Regions from separate parts of the Exiguobacterium sp. SH1S1 genome, predicted to be linked through region 2. Evidence: riboswitches for the same ligand, from Rfam matches in the RefSeq annotation. Region 2 holds a riboswitch; each other region holds the start of a gene.

Region 1 (4,176 bases), 480 kb from region 2:
TCACGCTCGACAATGCCCCGTAAAAGTAACGGTTCGCGAGCCGTCCATTCGGCCGCGTCAAGACGAGGAGCGTCCCGAGCGGCAAGCCGATCAGTGTCGAGATGACGAGCGCGATGCCGGTCATAGTCAGCGTCTGGATCGTGCCCGTCCAAATCAAGTCACCCCAATTTTCCCAAAACTGTAGCATGGTTCGTCACCTCCTTCACTTTGACGCCGCTCGCTTCAAGGTAGCGGACGGCTTGGTCGGTCTGTGCCTGGTCCCCGTCGAGATGGACGAGCAAGTTGCCGACGAGACCGCCTTTCAGCTTTTTGATCCCGCCCCCGATGATGTTCGGCAGCAGGCCGAACCGTTTCGTCAACTCGGCGAGGACGGCCTGTTCGGTCTGGTGACCGATGAACGACAAGTTGACGAGCGTCCCGTGCGAGCTCAACACGTCGACGACTTCTTTCGGGACGTCGAGGTTCGCTTTCAAGAAGCGGCGCGTCGTCGGATGTTGCGGGTCCGAGAAGACGTCGAGGACGTCCCCTTCCTCGACGATCTTGCCGGCGTCGATGACGGCGACCCGGTCACAGATGCGCTCGATGACTTCCATCTCATGGGTGATCAAGAAGATCGTCAGCCCGAGCTCGCGGTTGATCTCGAGCAACAGATCGAGGATCGACTCGGTCGTCTCCGGGTCGAGCGCGCTCGTCGCCTCGTCACTGAGCAGGATGTCCGGCTCGTGGGCCAAGGCCCGAGCGATGGCGACGCGCTGTTTCTGGCCGCCGGAGAGTTGCTCCGGGTAATGTTTACGGTGATCGGTCAGTCCGACGATATCGAGATACTTGTCGACCCGCTCGCTGATCGAGCGTTTATCGAGTCCTTCTAGGCGGAGCGGGATGGCGACGTTGTCTTCGACGGTCGCCGTCTTCAGCAGGTTATAGTGCTGGAAGATCATCCCGATGCGGTGACGGAGCTTTGATAACCCTTTTTTGTCGAGCGTCGTGATGTCTTGTCCCTCGATCTCGACTTGACCTGACGTCGGCCGTTCGAGCAGATTGATCATGCGGATGAGCGTGCTCTTGCCAGCGCCGCTCCGACCGATGATGCCGAAGATTTCGCCCTTTTCAATCGTCAGCGAGACATCGTCGAGTGCCGTGACGGTCCCTTTGTTTACCGTGAACGTTTTTGAGATCTGTTTGAGTGCGATCATAGTGCCTCCTTAAAACGCCGGGACGATCGAGCCGTCGAACGTCTCTTCGATGAACGTCCGGACCTCGTCCGAGTGGTAGTAAGATTTGAGTGTCTCGACGACTTCATCGTCTTTGTTGTCGGTACGGACGACGACGTAGTTCGGGTACGGGTTGTCGACCGTGTCTTCATGGAACAAGGCGTCCTCATTGATCGATAGGCCGGCACCCATCGCGAAGTTCGTGTTGATGGCCGCGAGCGCGACTTCCGGGAGCTGGGTCGGGAGTTGTGACGCCTCGAGCTCGATGAATTCGAGGTTGAGCGGGTTCTCGGCGATGTCACGTTTCGTCGCCTTGTCCGTCAATCCTTCTTTCAAGGTGATGAGTCCGGCCGTCTCATACAGGCGCAGCGCCCGAAGTTCGTTCGCCGGGTCGTTCGGGACGGCGACTTTATCGCCCTCCTTCAACTCCTTGATGTCCGTCAGCTTGTCCGAATAGAGCCCCATCGGGAAAGCGACCGTCTTGAACACGTCGTCGATCTTATAGCCTTTGTCCGCCTTCTGTAGCTCGAGGAACGACAGCGTCTGGTAACTGTTCACGTCGAGACTGCCTTCGTCGAGTGCGGTGTTCGGCGTGTTGTAGTCGTTGAACACTTTGATGTCGAGCTCGAGGCCATCCTCGGCCGCGAGTTCTTTTACTTTCTCGGCGATCTGCTGGTGCGGTCCGCCTGTCACGCCGATCGTGAGGGCTTCTGTGCTGAGCGCTTCGCTCGCGTCCGATTGGCCGCACGCCGACAAGGCGATGGCCGCGAGTAGAGATGTTCCTGCGAGTACTGTTTTCTGTTTGATGTTCATGAATGATTCCTCCTCCAAAATAAAAGCCCGCTACTCATAAAGAGTGGCGGGCACGACAAGTCAAAGACAGTCGGACACGCTCATCTCCCAGACGTTTCGTCTGTTGGAATTAGCACCATGATCGTTACGATCTGGTTGCCGGGTTTCATAGGGCCAGTCCCTCCACCACTCTTGATAAGCTATCGGTCTTATTTAATTGTTATCATCTTACTTTTAATTCTTTTATTTGTAAACAGAAAATACTAAATTTTCAAAAATTATTTTCAAATAGTCAATATTGAGCGGGACGGGTGAACGTTGCAACTCGGTCTCGACCCGGACCGCCTCGACCAGTTGCGGGATGTCGGCCGGCACGAGTCCGAGCGTCTCAAGTGACGTCGGCGCGCCGATCCTGGCGAGCCACGCCTCTAAATATGGGGCGTCAGACGAGCCACGCAACCGTTCTTGGACAAGGAGGCCGAAGCCGACCTTGTCGCCATGTAAGAACGGATGGGTCGACTCAAAGCGGCTGAGCGCGTTGTGGACGGCGTGGGCGACGGCAACGCGTGTCCCGGCGTCCCCGAAACCACCGACGGCACCGCCGACGGCAAGGATGTGATCGACCGCGAACCGGGTCTCTGGCCCATACGCGGTGAAACTGGACTCACTCAAGTCGAGTTCGACGAGCCGGCCGCATTGCTCGGCCAAGGCGAGACCGGTATTGACGCCGGCGTCAGGTGAACTGTCGCCGCTCAAATAGCGGGCCTCGTAAAACTTGGCGACCGTGTCGATGACGCCGGCCCGGAAGTAGTCGTACGGCGAGTCGGTCACGACCCTTGCGTCGACGATGACCCGCTCGATGACGACGCGAAACACGTCGTAGCGGTCATAGGTGCCGTGCTCGTCATAGATGACGCTGAGCGGTGTGAAGGCGGCACAGTTCGAGGCGAGCGTCGGGATGACGATCAGCGGGACACCTTGCCGGTAAGCGACGAGTTTCGCCGTGTCGACGAGCTTGCCCCCACCGACGGCAAGGAGGACGTCCGCATCCTTCAAACGGAGCCGTTCGACCTCGGCGTCCGTGCATTCGCCACGGAACAGCGATGTCGGATAGGCAGTGATCGCTGGCAGGACACGCTTGACGACGTCAAAACCGTTCTGCCCGCGCAGCACGTGAGCACGACGGCCAGCGATTAATTCATCGAGCCGCTCGAGCCCGTCATCCGCATGGTCGTACTCGAGCACGGCTTGGCGGATCATGCCCGGACCTCTTCATACGTCGCGAACAGTTTCTCGATCCGCTCGACGGCCTCGTCGATCTTCGGCTCGGCGGAGACGAGCCCGAACCGGACGTACCGCTCGCCTTCTGAGCCGAAGAAATAGCCCGGCGTCACGGCGACCCCTGCCTCGTGGAGCAGCTTATGCGAGAACGATTTTGCGTCCCCGTCCGGCACTTTCGCCCAGACGAAGAACGAGCCACTCGGGGCCGTGATGTCCCATCCGGCCTGACGTAACCCGTCGACGAGCCGGTCGCGGCGGGCCTCATACAACCGTGACAAGTCGTCCCGGAGCGAACGTGGCGACTCGAGCGCGGCGATGGCCGCCTCTTGGATGGCCGAGAACACACTCACATGGACGTGGTCTTGATACGTGTTGATCGCCTCGATGATGTCGCGGTTGCCGACGGCGAAAGCGACCCGCCAGCCGGACATGTTGAACGCCTTCGACATCGTATACACCTCGATGCCGATGTCTTTCGCACCCGGCGTCTGCAGGAAGCTCGGCGGGACGTGCCCGTCGAAACCGATGCTGCCGTACGCGAAGTCGTGGACGACCATGAGGTCATGCTTATTCGCGAACCGGACCGTGTCGTCAAAGAACGCGGGCGACGCGACGGCGCCGGTCGGATTGCTCGGGTAGTTCAAATACATGAGTCGCGCTCCCTGCGGATCGAGCGTCTCGTAATCAGGAAGATAGCCGTTCTCTTCCCGGAGGACGAGGTCGTGGACGACCGCACCGGCGAGACGCGCCCCCGAGATGTAGTCCGGGTAGCCCGGGTTCGGGAGCAACATGCCGTCACCTGGCTCGAGCACACATTGCGGGAGCGTGATGAGTCCCGACTTGCTGCCGATCAAGATGGCCACTTCGGTCTCGGCATCGAGCGCGACGCCGT
Region 2 (4,176 bases):
GCCATCGCGATCAACATGCCCATCACGATCGGTTGGAGTTCAGTCATCGTCATGATGACGGTGCCGATGTACGTCGTGATCTGTGAGATGTACGTGAGTAAGAACATGCCGATTCCGCCGGCGATGACGATGACCGTCATCGGTAAAACGAGGACGGTGTACGTCTTTAAGCGTGGCGACAGCTGAATGACCATATATGTCGCGAGGGCGGCGGTCACACCGGCCGTGATGACGTCGCCGATTCCCGCCATGAGGAACGCGCCTTCCTCGATACGGATAGCGCCGCTCCCGACCTGGGTCGCAATGCCGATCGTGCCGGCCTCGAGCGCAGAACGTCCGAACTGCATGGCGACGGCTACACCGATGATGACGGGTAAGAGGCGCATCGCGATCGTCGTCGCGTCTAAGATGAACTGTAAAGACGGAAAATACGGTAAGATGGCTTTCGTTAATTCACCGAGCAATGCGCTCGGGATGAGGGCGATTAAAATAGCGAGACTGAGTCCGTTCAATACGTTCATCAAAAATTGTTTGCCTGTCAGTTTCGTTTGTTCCGTCATGAGTCGATTCACCTGTCCTTTTCTACGTATACGCTGTTATGTACGAAAGCGTTAAAGTTAATGACCATACTATGCCTCTTTTCGTGAAGCGTCAACAGGAAATGTTGAACGATTCAGAAAATTCGTGGGGTGAGCACAACTTTTGAACAGATCGGCTCACATTCATATACTTATAAAAGAGGTGAGAACAATGATTACAGACGGATTGTTATATATATACGCCCCGATGTGTGGAACATGCGCTGTGGCCGAGCGGATGCTCGCCGTCGTCGAAGCGGTCGACCCGACACTCGCGATTGACAAGCAGGACGCCAACTTTATCCCGCAAGAGTTAGAAGCGTATCAAGTCATGAGCGTCCCGGCGCTGTTAAAGCTTAAAGACGGCCAAGTCGAAGACCGATTATATGCGTTCCAAAACGTGCAACACGTCCTATCTTTCGTTAAATGAGATAGGATGATTAGAATAATCAGAAAATTTTAAATAATCAGTTGACACAGAAAGTTCACGAATGGTATATTCATTACAACATCTTACTTGAACACAATATAGGACGAGATTCTCCAGCCATCAAGACGTTTTAGAACAGCCGGTGCATCACTTTACGCGACTTTTAGGTGGACCTTCCCTTCGATTGTCCCCCAAAAAAATCAAGCGCAGGGACACCTACCGCGTAACCGCATGGTACGTTCTAAGGCCGAGTGATGGATGGCTTGAATCCCCCATATAAGGATGAACACTCTGATCGGGCAAAAGAGTTTCATCTATGGGTTGTCCTTCCGTGACTCAAGGTGCTACGTTCTGTGTCATCCTCGGATGGCACCTTTTTTTGATTTTTCGCACAAAATAGTTTGACATGAAAATAATGTGTCGCTATTATAAAGCTAATCGAATAAACAACACTCTTATCAAGAGAGGCTGAGGGACTGGCCCTATGACGCCCAGCAACCGCGGAGCAATCCGAAATGGTGCTAATTCCAGCAAGGTGAGAACCTTGGAAGATGAGAGCAATCGTTGTCCGTACCGATAAAGTACGCACGTTTGCTCAAACGTGTGTACTTTTTTTGTTGTCAGGAGGGAAAGGTATTGATTCAATTACGTAATGTGGCCAAATGGTTCGACACGAAGAACGGTCGAGTCCAGGCGGTTGATGATGTGTCGCTCACAATCGAGAGCGGCGAAATTTTTGGAATAATCGGATATTCAGGGGCGGGGAAGTCGACGCTCATCCGTCTGCTCAACCGACTCGAGTCACCGTCAAGCGGTGAAATCGTCGTCGCAGGGAGCGAGCTGACGAAGCTCACTCCGAAAGAACTGCGCGGGGTGCGCAAAAACGTCTCGATGGTATTCCAACACTTCAACTTATTATGGTCGCGCACGGTCGCTGAGAACATCAGCTTCCCGCTCGAACTGATCGGGGTACCGGCCAGTGAACGTAAACGCCGCGTCCAAGAGCTCGTCGATCTCGTCGGTCTCGCCGGACGTGAAGACAGCTATCCGTCGCAACTATCGGGCGGTCAAAAACAGCGAGTCGGGATTGCCCGCGCGCTCGCTACAAATCCAGACGTGCTCCTCTGCGATGAAGCGACGAGCGCACTCGACCCGAAGACGACCGATTCGATTCTCGAACTGCTCGTCAGCATCAATAAGAAACTCGGACTGACGATCGTCCTCATCACCCATGAGATGCACGTCATCCAAAAAATCTGTCATCGCGTCGCCGTCATGGAGGCAGGGAAAGTCGTCGAGACCGGCCAAGTCGCGGACGTGTTCCAACATCCGGAACAGCCGATCACGAAAGAGTTCGTCAAACAGATCGGTGCCGTCGACGACATGTCGCTCACGTTCGAGCATTTGAAAGCACGTTATCCGAGTGGCCAAATCGTCAAACTCAAGTTCTTGAACGAGACGGCCGAACAGCCGATTTTATCGGAAGTGTTGAAACAGCACGACATCGGCTTCAACATCATCGGCGGTAACGTGACGCAGTCGCAAGTCGGCGCGCTCGGAACGCTATTCATCCAATTGATCGGAGAGCCGGCTGAAGTCGAGCGGGCCATCGCCTCAATCCGATCGCAGGCAGTGGAAGTGGAGGTAGAAAGCGATGTTTCCTAATGTAGATTGGCAAGTCATGCTCGAACAGACGTGGGAGACGCTCTATATGACGCTCGTCGCAGGAGCCGCGACATTCGTCATCGGTCTCGCCCTCGGCATGCTCTTATATGTCACGAACGAACCGCTCATGATGAAGAATCGTCCGATTTACACGATCATCAGTGCGGTCGTCAACGTGTTCCGCTCGATCCCGTTCATTATTTTGATCATCTTGCTCATTCCGTTCACGCTCCTTCTCGTCGGAACGATGCTCGGTTCGACGGCGGCGCTCCCGGCGCTCATCATCGGTGCGGCCCCGTTTTATGCACGGATGGTCGAGCTCGCACTCCGCGAAGTCGATCGCGGTGTCATCGAGGCGGCCGAGTCGATGGGCGCGACGAAATGGCAGATCGTCTATAAAGTGTTGTTCCCGGAAGCACTCCCGGCCATCGTGTCAGGCATCACGGTGACGATCGTCGCCATCGTCGGTTACACGGCCATGGCCGGAGTCGTCGGGGGTGGTGGTCTCGGGAACTTGGCGTTCCTCGAAGGGTTCCAACGTTCACAAAGCGACGTCACGTTCGTCGCGACCGTATTGATCTTAGTCATCGTCTTCGTCGTTCAGTTTATCGGCGATCGACTCGTCTCAAAAATCGATAAGCGATCAGCTTAATCAAATACAATCATATGGAGGGTTTTATAATGAAATCATGGAAAACAGTACTCGGATTGACAGCAGCATCAGCACTCACAATTCTCGCGGCATGTGGCGGCGGGGACTCAGAATCAGGCTCGGGCGACGACAAGACGCTCATCATCGGCGCGTCGAACGTACCACACGCCGAGATTTTAGAGCACGTCCAAGACGAATATGAAGAAAAAGGCTACACGCTTGAAATCAAGAAGTTCCAAGACTACGTGCTCCCGAACAAGACGCTCGCAGCTGGCGAACTCGACGCGAACTACTTCCAACACGAGCCGTACCTCGAGTCACAAATGGCTGAGAACAAAGACTATAAATTCGCTTCAGCCGGCGGCGTCCACATCGAGCCGATCGGTGTCTACTCACAAGACTACAAATCACTCGATGAGCTTCCGGACGGCGCTGAAATCATCATGAGCTCGTCGGTCGCTGACCACGGACGAATCTTGACGATGCTTCAAACAGAAGGCTTGCTCACGCTCGCTGACGGCAAGACGACAGACGCGACAGTCGCTGACATCGTCGACAACCCGAAAAACTTGGAGTTCAAGACGGACGTCGAAGCGGCACTTCTCCCGCAAGCGTTCAACAACGGTGAAGGCGATGCCGTCCTCATCAACACGAACTACGCGATTGATGCCGGCCTCAACCCGCTCGAAGACGCAATCGCTCTTGAAGGCGAAGACTCACCGTACGTCAACTTGATCGTCACGCGTGAAGGCGACGAAGACGATGAGCGCGTCAAGGCACTCCTTGAAGTATTGACATCAGAAGAGACACAACAGTGGATCTTGGATGAGTACAAAGGTGCGGTCGTACCG
Region 3 (4,176 bases), on a different contig from region 2:
AGGATATTTGATGTAGACTCAATGCTAGAATTCAGCCATTATGATGAATAGGCAGGACTTGGGCGCAACCGTGCCGAATCTCCTACCATACATATGAGAAGACTTTTCCCACACAGGAGGGAACTATGAATCATTTTCGCAAAATGTCCGTCCTCGGTTGGAGCATTTGGAGTTTGATCGTTTTACTGACCATCACCTTGTTTACAACCGGTGTTCTTGATATTCCGGCGATCGAGCCGCTTCCGTTCATCTTGATCGCGCTGCTCGTCGTCATTTTCCAAATGGACTCGATTGAACGAAAAGGCATTTATTTCACGTTTTCAGAAAGTATCGTCCTCATCATCTTTTTATTCTTTGATTTTGAGACGGCGCTCCTCGTCAACCAAATCGGACTTCTCGTCTTTCAGTTCGCCAACCTAAAACCGCGCGTCGCGCTCCGCCGCTTTCGGTTCACTTATCCTTGGAACGCGATCACGTCATTTTTAGAAATCGCCATCCCGGCAAGTGTTTACTTGGCCCTCGGAGGTGAAACTGGTCTTGGCTTCTATTCGCAGGATTCGTTCGTTCCGCTCGTCGGTCTGATCATTGCCATAATTTTGAACACGGTCGTCCAGAAGTATCAAGTCGGCTGGTGGTTCCGCGTCGATATCCCGGTCCGTGATTTTTTGAGCATCGCGTTTTACACGTACATCGTCAGTTTGGTCTTCATCTTCGCCGCGTCGTTCTTCCGTGAGACGAACTTGCTCGTCGTCAGCAGCATCGCGGCCGCCCTCACGTTCTTTATTAAGCGGTTGATGATTCAAAAAGGGCGCCAAGACGCGTTCAAGTCATTGATCGAACAGTACGATGAAGCGAAAGAGGCCGTCTCCCTATCTCAAAGCGAGGCCCAGGCGATTGAAGTGTTCTTGAGTCAATGTGAGCGCCTCAACCAATATGATAAAGGGTTTGTCGAGTTCGTCCTGTTCGACCGAACGCTCTATTTCGATTTGTTGACGCGACAGCCGATCGACCGTCCACTCGTCTTCGACTTGATGGAAGCGCGCCATCCACACGCCAAGTCTGTCGATTATGAGATGCGCTTCGAATGGGACGCAGCGTTGTCAGATGCGTTTCATGACGATTACCACAGCTTCATCTCAGTCCAGTCAGAAGAGATTGACGGGATTCGCACACGTATCGTCATGATTGGTGAACACGTCTATGGCTATCCCCCCATCATTCAAAACGAGATGGTAAAACTGTTGAAATCGTTCAACCGAACGATCAGCCGATGCCACGAGCGCGACCGCCTATACACGGAAAGCCGCACCGATAGCTTGACGCTGCTCGCCAATGCGCGCGCATTCTACGAGTATGGGATTCAACAAATCTCGGACGGCTCGATGTACCCGATCTCGGTCGCGATGCTCGACATCGACTTCTTTAAAAAAATCAATGACACGCACGGTCACCAAGTCGGAGACAGCGTGCTCCAAGAGTTCGGGCGGCGAATCCGGCAAATGCTCCGGACCGATGACTTTGCGGCGCGTTACGGGGGCGAGGAGTTCATCTTGCTGCTCAATCATTGCGACGTCGACCAAGCCGTCGATATCGCCGAACGGATTCGGCAGAAAATTGAAGATAAGCCGTTCCGTGTCGATGGGGTCGATATTCCCGTGACCGCCTCGATCGGTGTCGATACGATTCAAGCGTTCGGCGACAAACGGCTTGACGATACGATCCGTAACGCTGACCGGGCCCTTTACGTCGGCGGCAAGTACGCCGGTCGTAACCGCGTCGCCCATTACAACTTTTTGACGACATGACTTCCCCCCGCGTCCACTGGCGCAGGGGGATTTCTGTTGACAACCCGCTTTGAAACAGGTACGTTAGGAAACGTGTCTAACAACTACATCATGACGACTTTTTATCAAGAGAGACGGAGGGACTGGCCCTTAGATGTCTCGGCAGCGGGTAACCTGTGCCAAATCCAGCGAGCGTTCTGCTCGAAAGATGAAAAGGGTGTCTCTTACAGAGAGAGCCTTTTTCGGAAGGCTCTTTTTTTCTATTCTTTGAAATGAGGTGAATCGATTGGAACAACCAACAGCTAACAAATGGGCGCTCTTGCCCTTGCTCGTCTTCCTCGTCTTCTTCATCGGGGCGGGTATTTATTATGGCGACTTTTACAAGTTCCCGGTGCTGATCGCGGCGTTGATCGCTTTAATTGTCGCTGCGATGATGACGAAAGGAAGCGTCACTCAGACCGTTGAGCGCATCGCCCAAGGTGCCGGTAATCCAGGCATCTTGATCATGATATTCATCTTCCTGCTCGCCGGTGCGTTCTCGAACGTCGCCGGTGCAATCGGTGCGATTGACGCGACGGTCAATGCGGCCTTGACGTTCCTGCCACCGTCACTCTTACTGAGCGGACTGTTCGTCATCGCCGCTTTCATCTCGATGGCAATGGGCACATCGACCGGTACGATTGCCGCGCTCGCCCCGATCGCGCTCGGCATCCATCAAGAGAGCGGGGTCAATATCGCAATCGCGGCCGCGGCCGTTGTCGGCGGGGCCATGTTCGGAGACAATTTGTCGTTCATCTCGGATACGACAATCGCCGCCGTCCGGACACAACGGACGAACATGCGCGACAAGTTCCGGACCAACTTTTGGATCGTGCTCCCGGCCGCAATCATCACGACCGTCCTGTTAGCCGTTCTCTCAAGCGGAGAGTCGACGATTGAAGTGGCCGCGTTCGAATGGTACAAGTTGATTCCGTATCTCGCCGTCATCGTCCTCGCCTTGACCGGACTGAACGTCATCCTCGTTTTGCTCGGCGGCATCGCGCTCGCTGGCATCATCGGGCTGATTGACGGAAGCTTGGCCGTCACGTCTTACGTCACGGCGATGGCCGACGGCATGATGGGCATGGCCGAGATCTCGCTCTTGACGTTATTCATGGGCGGACTCGTCGGACTCATCTCGCATAACGGTGGACTCACCTATTTACGAGACGCACTCACGTCACGGATTCAACGCCGGGCTGGTGCGGAATGGAGCATCGCCGGGCTCGTCAGTGCGACGAACGTCGCGACGGCGAACAATACGATCTCGATTCTCGTAGCAGGCCCGCTTGCCGCGAATATCGCCGATACGTATGACATCGAACGGAAAAAGTCAGCGAGCGTACTCGACATCTTCTCGTGCGGGGTACAAGGACTTCTGCCTTACGGGGCGCAGCTCCTCATCGCCGCCGAGTTGACGAACACGGCGTCCCCCGCCCTCGTCCCGTATATGTTCTATCCGTTCCTCCTGTTCATTTGCGGAGGCTTGGCGATCGTCTTCAACTTCCCACGTTTCAAAAAAACCAACTAAGCAAAAATCCTCGAAGGCGGTCGCCTTCGAGGATTTTTATGTTCTCGCTTCACGTTTACGTTTGAGCTCTTCGTTCCGTTTTTTGAAAGCGCGCCGTTTGAGAAGTTCTTCGAGACCCCGGCTGATCGCCCACAATACGAGCAAGAGCAAGCCGAGCATCGACAAGCGGAACGGGCTTTGGATGAACTCTTGCCACTGATCACCGATGACCGAGAAGATGACGACGACGAGCAGTTTCCCGAATCCGGCCGCCAATACGAACGTCCGGAGCGGCATTTGAATCAAGGCGAGTAAGTACGTGATCAAACTGACCGGGATGAACGGCAACGAATATAAGAATCCGAGCGAGATTGGACTCATATGGTTGATGCGATCGAGCCAATAGACACCCTGTTTATGTTTTTCGAGCCAACGCGTCATCGGTTTGCGGAACACGTATCGGACGGCGGCGAACACGAGGAGCGTCCCTGCCAAACTGCCGATCCACGATAAGAGCACACCGAGCCAGAAGCCATACGTAGCCGCGTTCGCCGAGATGATCAAGACGAGCGGGAGGAACGGGAAAATCGCTTCCAGGAACGGGGCCCCGAGTCCAGCCCAAGGACCTCCCGGCAGTCCTTGGAGCCATTCGATGATGTTCAATATATATTGTTGGAGTGATGTGAGCATCTCAGTTTCCACCTTCGGCTTTCGTTACTACCTTTTACCCGAATTCGTTCAAGAGGACGCATCCCCCTGCCCTCCTCAAAAAAAAATAAAAAGTATTTGCGAAATTTCACTGTGATATCTATCATATAATAATGGACTTGTGGTTGCAGGCAA

The links. Region 2 has a riboswitch for S-adenosylmethionine ahead of EVJ23_RS02515 (methionine ABC transporter ATP-binding protein). Riboswitches for the same ligand answer to the same signal wherever they lie in the genome.
Region 1: it holds a riboswitch for S-adenosylmethionine, as region 2 does, so the genes downstream of both, EVJ23_RS00040 (MetQ/NlpA family ABC transporter substrate-binding protein) here and EVJ23_RS02515 (methionine ABC transporter ATP-binding protein) in region 2, are expected to answer to the same signal.
Region 3: it holds a riboswitch for S-adenosylmethionine, as region 2 does, so the genes downstream of both, EVJ23_RS10920 (Na+/H+ antiporter NhaC family protein) here and EVJ23_RS02515 (methionine ABC transporter ATP-binding protein) in region 2, are expected to answer to the same signal.

Annotation. Positions count from the first base shown of each region.
Region 1 is NZ_SJUZ01000001.1:4,417-8,592, forward strand. Features, by position in the region: gene EVJ23_RS00030 (methionine ABC transporter permease) at 1-187, opposite strand, end outside; gene EVJ23_RS00035 (methionine ABC transporter ATP-binding protein) at 159-1,193, opposite strand; gene EVJ23_RS00040 (MetQ/NlpA family ABC transporter substrate-binding protein) at 1,203-2,024, opposite strand; SAM riboswitch class I at 2,102-2,205, opposite strand; gene EVJ23_RS00045 (iron-containing alcohol dehydrogenase) at 2,247-3,263, opposite strand; gene EVJ23_RS00050 (aminotransferase class I/II-fold pyridoxal phosphate-dependent enzyme) at 3,260-4,176, opposite strand, start outside.
Region 2 is NZ_SJUZ01000001.1:487,303-491,478, reverse strand. Features, by position in the region: gene EVJ23_RS02525 (PTS sugar transporter subunit IIC) at 1-560, opposite strand, end outside; gene EVJ23_RS02520 (thioredoxin family protein) at 751-1,008, shown strand; SAM riboswitch class I at 1,461-1,566, shown strand; gene EVJ23_RS02515 (methionine ABC transporter ATP-binding protein) at 1,645-2,673, shown strand; gene EVJ23_RS02510 (methionine ABC transporter permease) at 2,663-3,325, shown strand; gene EVJ23_RS02505 (MetQ/NlpA family ABC transporter substrate-binding protein) at 3,355-4,176, shown strand, end outside.
Region 3 is NZ_SJUZ01000005.1:168,976-173,151, reverse strand. Features, by position in the region: gene EVJ23_RS10925 (GGDEF domain-containing protein) at 126-1,805, shown strand; SAM riboswitch class I at 1,904-1,999, shown strand; gene EVJ23_RS10920 (Na+/H+ antiporter NhaC family protein) at 2,071-3,354, shown strand; gene EVJ23_RS10915 (TVP38/TMEM64 family protein) at 3,391-4,023, opposite strand.